2 linked regions of the Spirulina major PCC 6313 genome follow. The protein of the gene in region 1 binds, or shares a complex with, the protein of each later gene. Links are inferred from orthologs where the notes say so. Each region holds a gene or a part of one and is shown in the gene's direction. Other genes may lie near its edges.

Region 1 (9,607 bases):
GCGATAATCCCGCTGTGGGTGGCCGCCGCGTCTGGGTTGATTTCCGGCACGATTAAGGGCACTTCAGGGTGCATCCGAAAGGCGCTGGAATTGTCAATATAAACCGCACCCGCCGCCACCGCTTTCGGGGCCCATGCTTTCGAGATGCTGCCCCCCGCCGAAGCGAGGACAATATCCACGCCTTGGAGGGCGGCTTCGCTGACCACTTCAACGGTGAGGTTTTGGCCGTGGAAGGGGAGGGTTTGCCCGGCGGAACGGGGCGATGCGAGCAGTTTCAACGAGTCGAGGGGAAAATTTCGCGCCTCTAGGAGTTGGATGAGTTCGGTACCAACTGCGCCCGTTGCGCCCAGGATGGCGACTTGCAATGAGTTTGACAAAGTAAAACGTCCTCCAAGGAAAAAAGATCGAGATCGGCAGGGGGAGAATCAATGAGGATTGATCAACAAAGGGCAATCCCATCGTTAAGGGGGAAGAGGGGGGTACGGGAGAAATTTCGGCGACGGGGGGAATGGGGCAGCATTTAAACAGCATCAACGGAATCGGGTCACGGGTGAGGCGGGGGTGGAAAAGTTGGGGGCGAGGGTTGGGGCGATCGCAGTCTGAAATTCTGGGTTGGGAAGGTCTGGACGATTTTTGGAGAGCTTGTTAAAGCAGATTGCGAGGAGCGATCGCAATAAACGTATCCTAATCCATTTCAGGACAGGTCAGACAGACTCTCGACAGAAAACACCATCAATATACTATTATCATAGGGCTGTCCTGATTGTGCCACGCTTAACCCGTTTCTTTCGCTCACAATCAATCCCGGCATCTAGGGGACTACACCCCATCAGCATGCCATTGAGACGCTGCAACGATCCCGATCTAGCCTGCTCAAATTAGGACGTGAGATTCTAAAATGGTCAGTCCAGACAGTGCGAGTCAGCCAATCCCCAGGACATCAAGGCGCGGAGCAGCGGACTATTGTTAACCTAGATTCAGCCGATTGTGGACTCTCCACATATAGTGCCAGAATCTCCCAGTCTGGCTTTGGTTGTTGCGATCAACACAACAGGTTTGGCGGTCTCTTTGACAGTGTCACCCTTCATTTATCCCATAAGTTTACGGTTTGGAAAGCGAGTTGTCCATGAAAGTATCCCAGGAAAAATCACCGAATAGTCAGATTACCCTCACCATTGAAATCCCCGCTGATGCCTCGAAGCAGGCCTACGAAAAAGTCGTCAAAGACTTAGCTCGGACGGTGCGGATTCCTGGGTTTCGGAAAGGCAAAGTGCCCCGTCCGATTCTGTTACAACGTCTCGGGCCAGAACGAGTCCGCGCCGAAGCGCTGGAAAATCTGGTGCAAAGCACTGTGATGAAGGCAGTCTCGGACGAAAAAATCGACGTTTTGGGCAATTATCAAATTCACCCCGACATTAGTGAATTATTGACGCAGTATAAACCCGGCGAAGTGTTTACCTTTAAGGCATCTATGGATGTCCCGCCGGAAGTGACCCTCGGTGACTACACCGCCCTCTCCGTCAAGGCTGAGAACAGCGAATATGATCCGACCCAAGTGGATCAATTCCTCGCCTCTCAACAAGCCAAAGTTGCCACCTTAGTTCCGGTGGAAGGCCGGGCTGCTCAACGGGGGGATGTGGTGGTGGTGAACTACCAAGGACGCTTGGTGGTGGATGGTGAGGTCAGCGAAGAGGTCATCTCTGGGGCAGAAGCGACGGATTTTCAATTGGAATTGGAATCGGATAAGTTTCTCGAAGACTTGATTTCTGGGATTGAGGGGATGAATCCCGGTGAGACGAAAGACATTCCCGTTTCGTTTCCGGATGACTATGCGCGGGAAGATCTGGCTGGAGAAACGGCCCAGTTTTCGGTGACGCTGCAAGAAATTAAGGAGAAAGAGTTACCGGAACTTGATGATGATTTTGCGGAAGAAATTAGCCGCTTTGAAACCCTGGCGGAGTTGCGCGAAGATCTCGAAACCCAGTATAAAAAGCAGGCTGAAGATACGACAAACAGCCGTATCGAAGATGCGATCGCGAAAGAACTGCTGACCATTGCCGAAATTGATCCCCCCGAAACCTTGATCAAACAAGAGGTGGACATGATCATTCGCCAAACCGTCTCCCAAATGGAGCAGTACGGCTTGGATATGCAAAGTGTCCTCAAAGCCGACATGATGCCCACCCTCCGGGAAAATGCTCGCCCCGAAGCCATTGAACGGCTCAAAACCACCTTAGTTCTCGAAGAAGTGGCCCGGCGCGAATCCCTCGAACCCGATCCGGAAAAACTCGATCAACAGATCAAAGAAATTTTCGAGCAACTGAGCGATCAACCCCTTGATCAAGATCGGGTTCGGGAGTTTGTGTCTAAAGAACTGCTCCAAGCCCAGGCCCTCGAATGGCTGCGGGACAAGGTGACCGTGGAGTTAGTCCCCGAAGGCACGCTGAACCCTCCGAGTGAAGACACCGAAGCCAGTGCCGAAGCTGAAGCCGAAGCCATCCTCGCCGAAGCGGTCAGCGCCGAAGAAGAATAATGCTAGATGATCTGGGGTGGGGGCGATCGCGCCCAAACCATAGCAAGGGCAACGAGAAATCATGCCAGGATTTTTCCTCCCCTTGCATTGTGATCTTTCGGGCGATCAAACCCCACTCTGGAAAGACATAAGGCATAATGGTCAACAAGCAGAGGGGTAATTCCCTTGTCGTCGTCCCCAAACTTCAGCATGATAGACTCGCAATCATCCCATCCTTCACCCTCAAACCGCTCCACCTATCACTACAACGCCATGAGTCAAGCCATTGTGCCAATGGTGGTTGAGCAATCCGGCATGGGAGAACGCGCTTTCGACATCTATTCCCGTCTCCTGCGCGAACGGATTGTTTTTCTAGGCAGTGCGATCGACGACACGATCGCGGATTCCGTCGTCGCGCAACTCCTCTTCCTCGACGCAGAAGACCCCGAAAAAGATATTCAACTCTACATCAACTCCCCCGGCGGCTCCGTCTACGCGGGCATGGCCATCTACGACACCATGCAGCAAATCCGCCCCGACGTGGTCACCATCTGCTACGGCATCGCCGCCAGCATGGGAGCTTTCTTGCTCTCCGGTGGCACTAAAGGCAAACGCATGTCCCTCCCCAGTTCCCGGATCATGATCCACCAGCCCCTCGGCGGTGCTCAGGGGCAAGCCGTAGACATCGAAATCCAAGCCAAAGAAATCCTCTACATCAAAGACCAACTCAATGGCCTACTGGCTGAACATACCGGCCAGCCCCTGGATCGGATCGCGGTAGACACCGAGCGCGATTTCTACATGTCATCCAAGGAAGCCCAGCAATACGGGCTGATCGACGAAGTGATTAACCCCGCTGCCCTACCCCACGTTACAATCCCTGCGTCGTCTGCATTTCAGTAAGAGGTCAACATGCCGAAGTACGACTCCCATCTCAAATGCTCTTTCTGCGGAAAATCCCAAGAACAAGTCCGCAAGCTGATCGCCGGCCCCGGAGTCTATATCTGTGATGAATGTGTTGAACTCTGTAATGAAATCCTCGACGAGGAACTCATTGATTCATCCAGCCCCGCCACCCAGCCGGTGGCCCATTCCGAAGAGCATCCCCCCAAACGGCGTGCCCCCTCTGAGCGACTCAGTTTCACCCAAATTCCCAAACCCACCGAAATTAAAACCTACCTCGATGAGCATGTGATTGGCCAAGATGAAGCCAAAAAAGTGCTTTCTGTTGCGGTCTATAACCACTACAAACGCCTGAGTGTCGTTCACGCGAAGGCAACGAGCAGCAAAGGCATCCAGGATGACTCGGTTGAGTTGCAAAAATCAAATATTTTGTTAATTGGCCCGACTGGATCAGGAAAAACCCTGCTGGCTCAAACCTTGGCGAAAATTCTGGATGTGCCCTTTGCGGTGGCAGATGCCACGACCCTGACGGAAGCCGGGTATGTGGGGGAAGATGTGGAAAATATTCTGCTGCGGCTGTTGCAGGTGGCGGATCTCGATGTGGAAGAAGCCCAGCGCGGCATTATCTACATTGATGAAATTGATAAGATTGCCCGCAAGAGTGAGAACCCTTCGATTACCCGTGATGTATCGGGTGAGGGGGTGCAGCAGGCGTTGCTCAAAATGCTCGAAGGCACGATCGCCAATGTTCCCCCCCAAGGCGGCCGTAAACACCCCTATCAAGACTGCATCCAGATCGACACCAGTAATATTCTGTTTATCTGTGGTGGGGCGTTTGTGGGCCTAGATAAGGTGGTGGAACGGCGGGTGGGCAAGAAGGCGATGGGCTTTGTGCGGCCCGGTGAAAACCAGTCGAAAGAGCAGCGCACCGCTGATGTGCTCAAGGAACTGGAGCCGGAAGATCTGGTGAAATTTGGCTTAATTCCTGAGTTTATTGGGCGAGTGCCGGTGGATGCGGTGTTGCATCCGTTGGATGAGGAAACCTTGGTGGCGATCTTGACTGAACCCCGCAATGCGTTGGTGAAGCAGTATCAAAAACTGCTGCGCATGGATAATGTGCAACTGGAGTTTGATGAAGAGTCGGTGCGGGCGATCGCTCGTGAAGCTTACCGCCGCAAAACCGGAGCACGGGCCCTACGCGGCATTGTCGAAGAATTGATGCTCGAAGTGATGTATGAACTGCCCTCCCGGAAAGATGTGCATCGCTGTGTGATTACCCCAGAAATGGTAGAGAAGCGATCGACGGCGGAACTCCTGCTCCATCCCTCCACCTTGCCCAAACCAGAATCTGCTTAGACGATGGCAGACACAGTGACTCTGCGCGGCGTTCCCCATTATTACGAATGGGTGAAATCAGACTCCTCTGCCCCGAAGCCGGTGTTGGTGTTTATGCATGGTTGGGGCGGCTCGGCTCGCTATTGGCGCACCACGGCTGAAGTCCTGTCCGATGGGTTTGATTGTTTGCTCTACGACTTGCGCGGCTTTGGGCGATCGCCCCTCCCGCCCGATTGCACCCTCGGCTACGAACTGCACGACTACGCCGATGATCTGGCCCTCCTGCTCGATCAGTTTGAGATTGATCAAATCACCCTCAACGCCCATTCTTTGGGGGCTTCGATCGCGGCAGTATTCGCGGATCGGTATTGCGATCGCCTCCAACGATTGATCCTCACCTGTAGTGGCATCTTTGCCTACAACCGGATCACCTTCCCCCTCTTCCATCGCGCCAGTGAATCTGTGGTCAAATTCCGCTTTCCCTGGTTCTTGAACGTGCCCCTCGCCGAACACCTGTTCATGAGCCGCTTCCTCCATCGCCCCCTCCCCAGTGCGATCAGCCGCGAATTTCTCGCTGACTACCTCGACGCAGACCCAGCCGCCGCCATGGGCACGATCTACACCGCCGTCAGCGAACAGGCCGCCCAAACCATGCCCACCGTTTTCCAACAGATCCAAGCCCCCACCCTCTTAATTTCCGGGCAAAAGGATCAAATCATTCCCCCCAGACTCGGCCGCAGCGCCGCCGCTCTCAACCCCAAGATCACCCACATTGAACTGGCGAAAACGGGTCATTTTCCGATGCTAGAAGTGCCCGATACCTATCATCCCGCTGTCCGTGAGTTTCTCGACTTGGCTCCGATGACGGCGGTGTAAAGTGCGATCGCCCCTCGTTCCTAACCCTCGATGGAACGAAAATTCGTATAATAAAAATCTGTTGAACGACCCCTAAACCCTAGCCACTGTGACCACCACTCCCCTGCCTCTCACCTCCACACAACCGGATCAACTCGGCCGCTTTGGTCGCTTTGGGGGGAAATATGTCCCCGAAACCCTAATGCCCGCCCTGACGGAATTGGAAACCGCCTACCAGCAATACCGCCATGATCCAGAGTTTCAAGCGGAACTGAATGGCCTCCTCAAAGACTACGTGGGCCGTCCGAGTCCCCTCTACTTTGCCGAACGCTTAACGGCCCATTACGCCCGTCCCGACGGTTCTGGCCCCCAGATTTACCTCAAACGGGAAGACCTCAACCACACCGGGGCCCACAAAATTAACAACGCCCTCGCCCAAGCCATCCTCGCCAAACGGATGGGCAAGCAGCGGATTATTGCCGAAACCGGAGCGGGACAGCATGGTGTGGCAACGGCCACCGTTTGTGCTCGGTTTGGTTTGGACTGTGTGATCTACATGGGCGTTCAGGATATGGAACGTCAGGCCTTAAATGTGTTTCGGATGCGTCTACTGGGGGCCACCGTGCAGCCGGTGGCCGCTGGGACAGGAACCCTCAAAGATGCCACATCTGAAGCGATTCGCGACTGGGTCACGAATGTAGAAACCACCCATTACATCCTTGGTTCCGTGGCCGGCCCTCACCCCTACCCGATGATGGTGCGGGATTTCCATGCGGTGATTGGTACGGAAACGCGGCAGCAGTGTTTAGAACAGTGGGGCGGCTTACCGGATATTTTGCTGGCCTGTGTGGGGGGCGGCTCCAATGCGATGGGCTTGTTCCATGAGTTTGTGCATGAATCGTCGGTGCGCTTAATTGGGGTGGAGGCAGCAGGTGAAGGCACGGAGACGGCTCACCATGCCGCCACGTTGACGAAGGGCCAGCCAGGAGTGCTCCATGGGGCGATGAGTTATCTGCTCCAAGATCCGGAAGGGCAAGTGGTGGAGGCCCATTCGATTAGTGCGGGGCTGGACTATCCCGGTGTGGGGCCGGAGCATAGTTATTTGATGGAGACGGGACGGGCGGACTATTACAGTGTGACCGATGCTGATGCGGTGGCGGCGTTGGAACGCTTGTCACGGTTGGAGGGGATTATCCCGGCGTTGGAAACGTCCCATGCGATCGCCTATCTCGACACCCTCTGTCCGCAACTTGAGGGCAGTCCGCGCCTTGTGCTTAACTGTTCCGGACGGGGTGATAAGGATGTCCAAACCGTTGCCAAGTACCTCAAAATGCGCGAGGCGTAGGATTGAAGAGCCATGAATAAGTTTCACGTTTGCGATCGCGACCTCGACACCGCCAGTTTCGAGCATTATCAACAGGCCGAAGCCCTCGCCCTCGATACCGAAACCATGGGGCTAGTATTGGGGCGCGATCGCCTCTGCCTCGTGCAACTCTGCGACCCCGATGGCTACATCACCGCCATCCGGATCGCCCCCGGCCAAACCGCCGCCCCCAACCTCAGCCGCCTCCTAGAAAATCCCCAAATCACCAAGATTTTCCACTACGCCCGGTTTGACGTTGCCCAATTTCAGCACACCTTCAACACCGTCACCCAGCCCATCTTCTGCACCAAAATCGCCAGCAAAATCGCCCGCACCTACACCGGCAGCCACGGCCTCAAATCCCTCGTCCAAGAACTCGAAGGCATTGAACTCGATAAAAGCTCCCAAAGTTCCGACTGGGGCAACCCCCACACCCTCTCCCCCGACCAACTCCAATACGCCGCCAACGATGTTCGCTATCTCATTCCCCTCCGCCAAAAACTAATCACCATGCTTGAGCGCGAGAATCGCTGGGTATTGGCACAACGCTGCTTTGATTGTCTGCCGGTCATCATCGATCTCGACATCTTGCAGTTCAAAGATATTTTTGACCACAAGTAAGCGGTTGTTTTCTTCGTGCAAAGAGTATAGTCAAGATAGTCAAAACGCGATTTCATCGTGATGCCCCATGCTCCCAATCATGGGCGGCACTGTCCATGTTACCCCCGGAACGAGTCTGCATCACACAACAAACGTTATCGGTCTAACGTGCGGGTTAATGTCCTTTGGAGAGGAGTAGAAACAGATGAGGCTCGGAAGGTTTCCCCATGCCCGCCTTATTCTTTGGTTTGGAATTTTCATGATCAGTTGTTTCCTGCCCGTACAGGCGCAATTACAACTGGATGCCAACCAAGCCCCAATTCCGAACCACGCCCCGATTCCCCTAACCACCAATTGGCATTATCGCTGGGACACCCTGCCCGAATTTCCAGCCGGGGTCGAACTGCCCCAATGGAACGAACTCGAAGACTGGCAAAGTCTTGATCTCCCCCAAAAAGTGCGCGTCGAACCGGATCAAGACATTCTCTGGTTAGCCGTAACCTTGCCAGAGGTGCGATCGCGCTTCCCCGCTCTCTACTTTCGCGGCATTCCCCACATCCTCGAAGCCTACATCAACGGCGAACAAGTCTACCTCTACGACGAACTCAAATCCGATGGCACCCTCAAAGAAAAAGAAGGGGAATTTCCCATCATTAACCTCCAACCCACCCACTACGCCCAAATCCTCCTGATTCGCGTTTATGTGGGCAGCGATCGCCTCACCGTCGGCAACGATCCCAGCGTCCTGATCGGCTTTGGTCACCAACCCCTCTACGGCTCCCAACCCGATCTCTTTCGACGCTTAATTTTTAATGATGGTGTGCGGTTTATCCTCGGCTTTCTCTTCATTGTCTGTGGCTTTTTTCCCCTGATCATCACCCTCTTCAAACGCACCGACCCCATCTATGTATCCTTCGCCTTTGTTACTTTTCTACTCGGCATTTACACCATCACCCCCGCCCAACTAATTCGCCTCCTCTTCAACTACAGCCTCTTCTGGACATTCATTCATCACACCACCTTTCACCTCCTCCCCGTCAGCCTGTCCCTATTCTTTGAACATGTGTTTGGCGCAGGCCCTAAAAAAATCATTCGTCGTCTCCGGTATGTGCATTTAATCTATGCCCCGATCGCGATCATCCTCGCAAGCACTCCCCTCGTCAGTTGGGGAAACGCCGCCCTCCCCACTCAAATCGGCTCCCTCTTTACCTCCTCAATTCTCATTCTCCTCGCCACCTGGAGAGCCATTAAAGGTGATCCCGAAGCCAAGATTATTTCCTTTGGCTTTTCGATTTTCCTGATTTGTGCAATGCACGATATTGTGATGTACATTTACCCCATTTCAAACTGGGTCACGATCCAGTTTTATCCCTGGGGAATGCTGTTCTTTTTAATCTGTTTAGCCTTCATTGTTGAACGTCGGTTCACCGAAGCCCAAAACCACCTCAAAGCCTATGCCAGAGCCTCCGATCGCTTCGTTCCCCATGAATTTCTCCAATTCCTCGGCAAAACCAGCATCATTGATGTCAAATTAGGCGATCAGGTTCAAAAAGAAATGACCGTTTTATTTTCTGATATTCGCTCCTTCACGAGTATTTCAGAAAGTATGCCCCCCGAACGCAACTTTAACTTTTTAAATGCCTATCTCCGGGCCGTTAGTCCGGTGATTCGTCAATATAATGGTTTTATTGATAAATATATTGGGGATGCCGTGATGGCCCTCTTTCCCCACAGCGTTGAAGATGCCATTCAGGCCGCCGTTTCCATGCAGAAAGCGTTGGATCAATTTAATCAAAGTGTGCGCGAAGAAGGCTATCCCGCGATTCAGATTGGAATTGGCCTGCACCGAGGGACGCTGATGTTAGGAACCATTGGCGAACAACAACGAATGGAAACGACGGTGATTGCGGATGCGGTGAATCTTGCCTCACGTTTAGAAGATTCCACCAAACGGTATGGCGCAAGTTTAGTGATTAGTCAAAGCACCCTCAATCAATTAAAACATCCTGACCAGTTTTCCTCGCGCTATTTGGGGACAA
Region 2 (9,470 bases), 3.1 Mb from region 1 along the record:
CATCGCGGGTATTGGCGATAAATCCGACCCCGCAGGCATCGCGCTCGTTGACAAGCCAGGGTTGACCGGGATAGGGATGATGGGGATCTGTGGTAGAAACGGGAGATAGATTACAGTTCGGCTGCATCGAGTGATCCATGGGTGACTACAGTGAAAAATAATGATGATTGTTCTGGGACTGGGGGTAATCCAATTGAATCACCGGCCCTGTCCAGATAGACGGTTAAGCCGCTCCGAATTAACTTAGATGGAATGGGGGTCTACCCCAAAGACGATCTATAACAGAAAACAATGGGGCTGCGAATGGACTGGTAAGTCTCCAGTCAACACAGATAGCGATCGCAATTACATCGTTTCTTAACGATGGCTTGACAATTATTATAGGCAACTCGTTCCTTGGCAAGATGGATCAACAGACACAACATCGTCGGGTTAACGCCATAAAAGGCATTGGGTATCAAATCAGTTGCAGTGCTGCCCTCCTGCTGCTCGGCTTGGGGACTCGTTCCCTACCCGCTGCTGCTGAGGCGATCGCATCCTCTCCCCCGCTGCAATTGGCCCAAGTCGATCACGCTACCTTTCAACCGGAAGACACCCGCTGGGAACAGGGGATTCGCTGGGAAAAACGCTATGTGGTGTTAGGGGGCGATCGCTTTCCCGTCTTCTCCCTCGAATTCGCCGCCAACAACCCCCGCGTTGCCCTCCGCCCGATCTGGAGCAACCCCTACACCATGGAAGGCACCAGCTCCATCGTCGAGATCGGCCGCCAGTGGGGAGCCTTTGCCGCGATCAACGCCGGATTTTTTAACCGTAACAACCGCCTCCCCCTCGGAGCCGTGCGCCGCGATGGCCGGTGGTTTTCCGGCCCGATTTTGAACCGGGGTGCGATCGGCTGGAACGACCAAGGCAACATCAAAATCGGTCGCCTCACCCTCCAAGAAACCCTCACCACCAACACCGGCCAACGGTTCTTCATCTCCCACCTCAACAGCGGCTACGTCCAAGCCGGCATCGCCCGCTACACCCTCGACTGGGGCCAAAGCTACCGCCCGATCACCAACAACGAAATCATCATCTACGTCGAAAACAACCAAGTCACCGAACATTACGCCGGCGGCACAGCGGGTCAAACCCCCTTTCCCCTCCCCCAAAACGGTTACATCCTTGTGATCCGGGCTGGCAGTATCTCCCGCGATCAACTGCCCCCAGGCACCACCGTCACCCTCACCAGCACCACCAACCCCAGCGATTTCGGCAACTACCCCCATATTGTCGGAGCGGGCCCCCTCCTGATCGAAGGCGGGCGCGTCGTGTTGAACCCCGAAGCCGAAAAATTCAGCACCGCCTTTGCCCAACAATCCGCCTCCCGCAGCCTGATCGGAACCACCTCACGGGGGACGATCATGCTCGCCGTTGTTCACAATCGCCAGCGGGGCCGGGGGCCGTCCCTGCGCGAATTGGCCGCCCTGGCCCAACGCATGGGCATGACCGCTGCCCTCAACCTCGACGGTGGCAGTTCTTCATCTCTCTACCTTGGCGGGCATTTGGTGGATCGTCCCCCCGCTGGTGCGGCACGGGTTCACAATGGGATTGGCGTGTATCTTCCCTAGGCGGATGAGGTCTCGTGCGATCGCGACGCTGAATGTGAGCAATTGGTGAAAAAAAGCCCCCCGTTTCGTAAAGACTTGTTAGGGTTTGGGCCGGATTTTAAAAATCATCCCAGTATCCCAAAAGTCATTTGCTAAGGTGAAGTGAAATATGTGGCTTGTTCACAAGACTCTCGATCCGCATCCCTTTAACCGTCCAATAGTTTAATTTTTCGTGAGGCAGTTATGGTTCAGCTTCAAGATGCCAACGTGACCGTTCCATCCACCGCACCGGCTGCGCGGGATGATTCTCCCCAACGTCCGTGGGGAACATTTACCGTACTCGAAGAAGGCTCTCGCTACAAAATTAAGCGGATTGAAGTGAAGCCGGGACATCGCTTGAGCCTACAAATGCACCATCACCGCAGTGAGCATTGGATTGTGGTGTCGGGGACTGCCAAGGTGACCTGTGGGGATCAGGTGACGATTTTGGGCAGTAATCAATCGACCTATGTGCCCCAATGCACACCCCACCGTCTCGAAAACCCAGGGGTGATTAATCTGGTGATTATTGAGGTGCAAAATGGGGAATATCTCGGCGAAGATGATATTATTCGCTTCCAAGATGATTACAAACGGAGTTAAGTCCCGCCGATGATTACCTTGACCGCAGCGGCTGCCCAGGAAGTCCGCCGCCTGCAAATGTCCCATAATCAAGCCAATAGTACGTTACGGCTCACGGTGCAACCGGGGGGCTGTGCGGATTTTGTCTATGGGTTGGAGTTGGTGGCTACGCCGATTCAAGGGGATCATTACTGTGTCAGTGCAGGCATTGCCATGACGGTGGCGGGAGAGAATGTCGCGATGGTGTCGGGGTTATGTTTGGACTATACGGAAGACTTGATGGGGGGTGGGTTTCGCTTTGATAACCCCCAGGCGGTGCGCACCTGTAGTTGTGGGCATTCCTTTGCGATCGCGCCTGACCTTGGATCTGGCATTTAACGCCCCCGGAATCCCGTCAGTCGCTTGACACAGTTTTGCGGATTTGGATATGATGGGAGACTGTCACGTCAACATCAAGAACCATCACGAGGCAGAACGTGTAACCTATGCCAACCATCCAGCAACTGATCCGCACGGAACGCTCCGTTGCGAAAAAGAAAACCAAGTCCCCCGCCCTGAAAGAATGTCCACAGCGGCGCGGTGTCTGCACACGGGTTTACACCACCACGCCGAAGAAACCGAATTCGGCGCTGCGCAAAGTCGCACGGGTGCGGCTCACCTCTGGGTTTGAAGTCACGGCTTACATTCCCGGTATTGGCCACAATCTCCAAGAACACTCCGTTGTGCTCATTCGCGGTGGACGGGTCAAAGACCTCCCCGGTGTTCGCTACCATATTGTGCGCGGTACATTGGATGCAACGGGGGTTAAAGACCGTCGCCAAAGCCGTTCCAAATATGGCACCAAGCGACCCAAAGCCTAATTCCGGGTCGGTGTTGTTGCCCCATGGGGCGATCGCGCCACCCGCTCATCCCTGCAATACTTTAGACCTGCACTATCAGAATTCACTATGTCTCGTCGTAGAGTCGTCAAAAAACGTCCCGTCCCCCCCGATTCTGTCCATAACAGCCGCCTCGTCAGCATGACCGCTCGGCGGCTGATGCGTCACGGCAAAGAATCCCTGGCCTATCGACTGATTTACGATGCCTTCGCGATCATCAGCGAACGCACCGGCAGCGATCCCCTCGAAGTCTTCGAGCAAGCGATTCGTAATATTACCCCCCTCGTCGAAGTGAAAGCACGCCGGGTTGGGGGTGCTACCTATCAAGTGCCGATGGAAGTGCGCCCTAACCGAGGCATCACCCTCGCACTCCGCTGGCTCGCCACCTACTCCCGCTCTCGTTCGGGTCGCACCATGGCTAGCAAGCTGGCGAATGAAATCATGGATGCTGCCAATGAAACCGGTGGCGCGATTCGCAAGCGCGAAGAAACCCACCGAATGGCGGAGGCCAACAAAGCCTTTGCCCACTATCGCTACTAAAGCCCCGTTTGGGAAAGAGATTCTTCTCACGCCCTCTTTCCCGGATTGCGGTGTAGCGATCGCCATTCAGGCATTCAGGCTACTTTATTAGTTAGTACTCAGTTACATTCACCCATTGACTGGGTGTAACCGTTCAGGAGGTCTATTGTGGGACGAGCTATCCCGCTAGAGAAAGTTCGTAATATTGGCATTGCCGCGCATATTGATGCGGGCAAAACCACCACGACCGAGCGCATTCTATTCTATTCCGGTATCGTCCATAAGATCGGCGAAGTTCACGATGGCAACGCTGTCACCGACTGGATGGAGCAAGAACGCGAGCGGGGGATTACCATTACCGCTGCGGCGATCAGCACCGACTGGAAAGAGCATCACATCAACATTATTGACACCCCCGGCCACGTGGATTTCACCATTGAGGTGGAACGCTCGATGCGGGTTTTAGATGGGGTGATTGCTGTTTTTTGTTCCGTGGGAGGCGTGCAGCCGCAATCGGAAACCGTTTGGCGACAAGCGGATCGCTACAACGTACCCCGGATCGTCTTTGTGAATAAGATGGATCGCACCGGCGCGAATTTCTTCAAAGTCTATGAGCAGGTGTGCGATCGCCTCCGCGCCCTCGCCATCCCGATTCAAATTCCCATCGGCAGCGAAAACGACTTTCGCGGCATCGTTGATCTGGTCAAAATGCGGGCCAAACTCTACACCAACGACCTCGGCACCGAAATCGAAGATGTAGACATTCCCGCCGAAGTCGCCGCCCTGGCCCAAGAGTACCGCAGCAAACTCCTCGAAGCCGTTGCCGAAACCGACGAAGTTCTCCTCGAAAAATACCTCGAAACCGAAACCCTCAGCGAAGCCGAAATTCAGCAGGCCCTCCGTCAAGGAACCCTCACCGGTACGATTGTCCCGATGCTCTGCGGCTCGGCGTTTAAAAATAAAGGCGTGCAACTGCTCCTCGATGCCGTTGTGGACTATCTCCCCGCTCCCACCGAAGTCCCCGCCATTAAAGGGCTGCTTCCCGATGGCACAGACGGCGATCGCCCCGCCGACGACAAAACCCCCCTCGCCGCCCTCGCCTTTAAAGTCGCCGCCGACCCCTTCGGCCGCTTAACCTTCCTACGCATCTACTCCGGAGTCCTCGCCAAAGGCAGCTACGTCTACAACTCCACCAAAGACAAAAAAGAACGAGTCTCGCGGCTGATTATCCTCAAATCCAACGATCGCATCGAAGTAGACGAACTCCGCGCCGGTGATCTTGGAGCAGCGATCGGCCTCAAAGACACCATCACCGGGGATACCCTCTGTGACGATGCCCAGCCCATCATTCTGGAATCCCTCTTCATCCCAGAACCGGTCATTTCCGTCGCCGTCGAACCCCAGACAAAGCAGGACATGGAAAAGCTTTCCAAGGCATTGCAAGCCCTTTCCGATGAAGATCCCACCTTTCGGGTCAGCATTGATCCCGAAACCAATCAAACCGTGATTGCGGGGATGGGTGAGCTGCACTTGGAAATTCTTGTAGACCGCATGTTGCGGGAATACAAGGTGGAAGCGAATGTCGGTCAACCCCAAGTGGCTTACCGGGAAACCATTCGCCAAGCAGCCCGTGGCCAAGAGGGCAAATTCATCCGACAAAGCGGCGGCAAAGGTCAGTATGGCCACGTCGTGATCGACCTCGAACCCGCCGAAGAAGGCAAAGGCTTTGAATTTGTCTCCAAAATTGTCGGAGGAACCATTCCCCGTGAATACATTGCCTCAGTGGAGCAAGGGATCAAAGAATCCTGCGAAACTGGTATCTTGGCCGGGTATCCCCTCATTGATGTCAAAGTCACCCTTGTAGATGGTTCATATCACGACGTGGATTCATCGGAAATGGCCTTCAAAATTGCCGGGTCAATGGGGATGAGGACAGCGGTTAACAACGCCAAGCCCGTCCTCCTTGAACCCATGATGAAGGTCGAAGTCGAAGTCCCCGAAAACTTTTTGGGGGATGTGATGGGTGACCTCAACGCTCGCCGGGGTCAGATTGAGGGGATGAATGCTGACACGGGCATCGCCAAAGTTCTCGCCAAAGTTCCCCTTGCGGAAATGTTTGGCTATGCCACAGATATTCGCTCCAAAACCCAAGGACGCGGCATCTTTTCGATGGAGTTCAGCCACTACAGTGAGGTTCCCAACCATGTGGCTGAAGCCATCATCGCTAAAAACAGGGGAACCATTTCATGATGGATACAGGCTAGGGCCGAGGATGGCCAGACAAGAGGTCACGATCGGCCCTAAAATGTGAAATCAGCTCAGGAACGCAAACTTAGAGATAAGGAACGACTAATCAATGGCACGCGCAAAATTTGAACGCACAAAAGACCACGTTAACATCGGCACGATTGGCCACGTTGACCACGGTAAAACCACATTAACCGCTGCAATCACGATGGCATTAGCCGCAACGGGTAAAGCCAAAGCCCGAAACTACGCCGATATCGACGCAGCACCGGAAGAAAAAGCACGGGGGATTACGATCAATACCGCCCACGTGGAATATGAGACGGACAATCGTCACTACGCCCACGTGGACTGTCCTGGACACGCTGACTATGTAAAAAACATGATCACCGGGGCGGCTCAAATGGACGGGGCTGTGTTGGTGGTGTCCGCTGCCGATGGCCCGATGCCCCAAACCCGTGAGCATATTTTGCTGGCGAAGCAAGTGGGGGTTCCTAACTTGGTGGTGTTCTTGAATAAGAAGGACATGGTGGATGACGAAGAACTGCTGGAGCTGGTTGAACTCGAAGTGCGTGAACTGCTCAGCGACTACGACTTTGACGGTGACAATATTCCCATCGTCGCCGGTTCTGCGCTGAAAGCAGTCGAAGCGTTGACAGCAAACACCAAAATTGCCAAGGGTGAAGATGAGTGGGTGGATCAAATTTTGGCGTTGATGGATGAAGTGGATAGCTATATCCCTTCACCGGAACGGGAAATTGATAAGCCTTTCTTGATGGCGATTGAAGACGTTTTCTCGATCACCGGTCGTGGGACGGTTGCCACGGGTCGGATTGAACGCGGTAAGGTGAAAGTGGGTGAAACCATTGAAATTATCGGGATTCGCGAAACCCGTAGCGCCACGGTGACGGGTGTGGAAATGTTCCAAAAAACCTTGGATGAAGGGATGGCTGGGGACAACGTGGGCATTCTGCTTCGGGGTATCCAGAAAGAAGATATTGAGCGCGGTATGGTGTTGGCGAAGCCCAGCAGCATTACGCCCCACACCAAGTTTGAAGGTGAGGTGTATGTGCTCAAGAAAGAAGAAGGGGGTCGTCACACGCCTTTCTTCTCTGGCTACCGTCCTCAGTTCTATGTGCGGACGACCGATGTGACCGGAACCATTGATGCGTTTACCGCAGATGATGGTAGCGAAGCTGAAATGGTGATGCCGGGCGATCGCATCAAAATGACCGTGACCTTGATTAACGCCGTTGCCGTTGAACAAGGGATGCGCTTCGCGATTCGTGAAGGTGGCCGTACCATCGGTGCGGGTGTGGTGTCCAAAATCCTTGAGTAATCTCGGACGATAATGAAAAAGAGCAGAAAAGCTGAACTTTTCTGCTCTTTTTGCCCCCTGATTCTATTCTTTTCCTGAACCTTGAAAACTGAACATGGCTACTATCCAACAGCAAAAAATCCGCATCCGCCTCAAAGCCTTTGACCGCCGCCTCCTCGATACCTCCTGCGAAAAGATCGTGGATACGGCGAATCGCACCAACGCCGCTGCGATCGGCCCGATTCCCCTGCCCACCAAGCGTCGGATCTATTGTTTGTTGCGATCGCCCCACGTGGATAAGGATTCCCGTGAGCATTTTGAAACCCGTACCCATCGCCGCATTATTGATATCTATCAACCCTCATCGAAGACGATTGATGCTTTGATGAAGCTGGATCTACCGGCTGGGGTTGATATTGAAGTGAAGCTTTAAGCGCTCATTCAAAACCGCCAAATCCCTGGTTGACGGACTGGATAGCCCTCACCCCCAACCTCCCAGAGGGCGAGGGGAGCCGATTCATTTTTCCAGTTCCCTCTCCCCTACTGGGGTCTGGCTAATTTTGTCAGTCAACCCGGTCAAATCCTAACGATGACAAAAAACAAGAGAGTTGCTCTCTTGTTTTTTCTGTTCAGAAGATATCCAGGGGCGATCGCCCCCTATGCCCCGCCCTCGGAACCAAGGGGAAATTCTCTAGAATCGGGCTACACTCGTAGGAGATAGAGTGTTGATGGAGAGGTGAGATGGTTAATCAGGTTAATCAACTGTGGCGAGGTGCGATCGCCAGCCTTGCGATCGGGGCAAGCATCAGCAGCATCGCCCCCGTTGCCCATGCCGCCAACCCCTCCCACCTTCAGCAACTGCTCGAAACCAACGAATGCCGCAACTGTGACCTCAGCGAGGCTGACCTCAGCGGCGTTGACCTCCAACGCGCCAAACTCAGCGGCTCCAACCTGATCGAAGCCAACCTCAGCGGGGCAGATCTGCGCTATGCCGACCTCACCGGGGCTAACCTTACCCTGGCCAGCCTTGACAATGCTGATCTTGAATTTGCCGTTCTCGACCGCGCCACCCTCTACCGCGCCAGCCTCGACGCGGCCGACTTGGGCGATGCCAGCCTCGTCCGTACCACCCTCACCCATGCCAGTTTGATCAATGCCAATCTCCAAGGCAGCACCCTGACCACCGCCGACCTTAGCGAGGCCAATCTTGAGGCCGCCAACCTCAGCCGCGCCACCTTGATCGAAAGCAACCTACGCCAAAGCAACCTCAGCAATGCGGATCTCTCCCGCAGCCGCCTCAACCAAGCCAACCTTAGCCTTGCCAACCTCAGCAATGCAGATCTGTCCCGCGCCACCCTGAGTTATGCTGACCTGACCCGTGCGGTGTTGCTCAATGCTGACCTCAGCAATGCCAATTTAGGCGGGGCGATTCTGCGGGATGCCCAGATGAGCAGCGCCATTTTGCAACAGGCCAACCTGCGCCAGGCGAATCTCCGCAATGTTAATCTGCGCTATGGGGATTTGCGACGGGCGGATCTGAGCTATGGGGATTTGCGAAATGCTAACCTATTTGAAGCGGATCTCGAAAATGCCGACCTGACGGCGGTGGAACTGGGAACCGTGATCCTGTGTCGAGCGACGTTACCCGATGCGTCTTTGTCTGATCAAGGCTGTCGGCGACGGGGCGAACTGGAAAATCAGTAGATTGTGTTGGGGGATTTTATGTTTGCAACCTTACGCCAAACGCTGCGCGATCGCACCGCCAAACTCACCCAACGTTTCCGATCCAATTCTGACCCCACCCCACCCGAAGCACCTGTAACTCTCACCACAGAGCCATCCTCTCCGGCTCACCCTGCGGCTTTGACCCTCAAAAAACCCTGGCACGCGCTCCGCTCCCGTTGGCAAACCTGGCGTAATTCAGAAGCAAAGGGATCAGACACCACCTTAGACGATCAATTGGATCAAATTGATCAACAGTTGGAACAGGGCAAAACCGCCAAAATTAAACGCATTTTCCATGACTACATCCGCAAGGCTAAACCGGAAGATGTGGAGCGGATTAACGAAAATATTGGGTCAATGCAGCGCGGCCCGGTGAAGGAAATTTGGTCAAAGGTGGAGGTGTTGGTGCAGTTGGTGCGCGACCCCGAAGCGGCGTGGAAATCGAAAGCGTTGGCGATCGCATCTCTCATCTATTTAATTTCTCCCATTGACGCGATTCCTGATGTGATTCCCATTGGCGGCCTCGTGGATGACGTGGCGTTGATTGTCGTGGTGGTAAGCACCTTAGCGGGT

Evidence for each region.
Region 2: the proteins of tig (region 1) and rpsG are in contact, whole or in part, in a crystal structure (PDB 3GTY), measured with the Thermotoga maritima proteins. The link is inferred for Spirulina major PCC 6313 from one-to-one orthologs. Residues at the interface, in WP_004081061.1 of Thermotoga maritima: Glu122, Val124, Val129, Leu130, Tyr133, Glu188, Gly259, Ile262, Tyr263, Glu266, Ser270, Glu273, Gln274, Glu277, Arg308, Gln311, Ile312, Ser315, Tyr316, Glu325, Arg329, Arg336, Leu363, Phe366, Trp367, Arg373, Leu377, Arg381, Leu384, Glu387; in WP_004081843.1 of Thermotoga maritima: Lys34, Lys52, Lys55, Glu59, Arg62, Gln63, Glu66, Asn67, Lys69, Val71, Arg95, Ala109, Lys110, Lys111, Gly112, Arg113, Pro114, Glu117, Glu121, Ile124, Ala125, Tyr127, Asn128, Asn129, Thr130, Gly131, Lys135, Asp139, Arg142, Met143.

What each region holds. Positions count from the first base shown.
Region 1 is NZ_KV878783.1:796,660-806,266, forward strand. The notes cover bases 390-3,329. They hold tig (trigger factor), read left to right. Parts: upstream 390-1,126; coding sequence 1,127-2,533; downstream 2,534-3,329. Other genes in these bases: clpP (ATP-dependent Clp endopeptidase proteolytic subunit ClpP), read left to right, coding at 2,723-3,329. Also shown: SPI6313_RS03605 (aspartate-semialdehyde dehydrogenase), read right to left, coding at 1-377; more of clpP, read left to right, coding at 3,330-3,415; ATP-dependent protease ATP-binding subunit ClpX, read left to right, coding at 3,425-4,771; SPI6313_RS03625 (alpha/beta fold hydrolase), read left to right, coding at 4,775-5,626; trpB (tryptophan synthase subunit beta), read left to right, coding at 5,715-6,950; SPI6313_RS03635 (ribonuclease D), read left to right, coding at 6,963-7,589; SPI6313_RS23875 (adenylate/guanylate cyclase domain-containing protein), read left to right, coding at 7,828-9,607. UniProt on the Bacillus subtilis protein: Involved in protein export. Acts as a chaperone by maintaining the newly synthesized protein in an open conformation. Functions as a peptidyl-prolyl cis-trans isomerase.
Region 2 is NZ_KV878783.1:3,922,385-3,931,854, forward strand. The notes cover bases 2,090-4,892. They hold rpsG (30S ribosomal protein S7), read left to right. Parts: upstream 2,090-3,157; coding sequence 3,158-3,628; downstream 3,629-4,892. Other genes in these bases: SPI6313_RS17315 (phosphomannose isomerase type II C-terminal cupin domain), read left to right, coding at 2,090-2,231; SPI6313_RS17320 (HesB/IscA family protein), read left to right, coding at 2,241-2,588; rpsL (30S ribosomal protein S12), read left to right, coding at 2,696-3,070; fusA (elongation factor G), read left to right, coding at 3,776-4,892. In the rest of the region: gltB (glutamate synthase large subunit), read right to left, coding at 1-139; SPI6313_RS17310 (phosphodiester glycosidase family protein), read left to right, coding at 405-1,610; more of SPI6313_RS17315, read left to right, coding at 1,833-2,089; more of fusA, read left to right, coding at 4,893-5,857; tuf (elongation factor Tu), read left to right, coding at 5,964-7,193; rpsJ (30S ribosomal protein S10), read left to right, coding at 7,288-7,605; SPI6313_RS17350 (pentapeptide repeat-containing protein), read left to right, coding at 7,914-8,876; SPI6313_RS17355 (YkvA family protein), read left to right, coding at 8,895-9,470.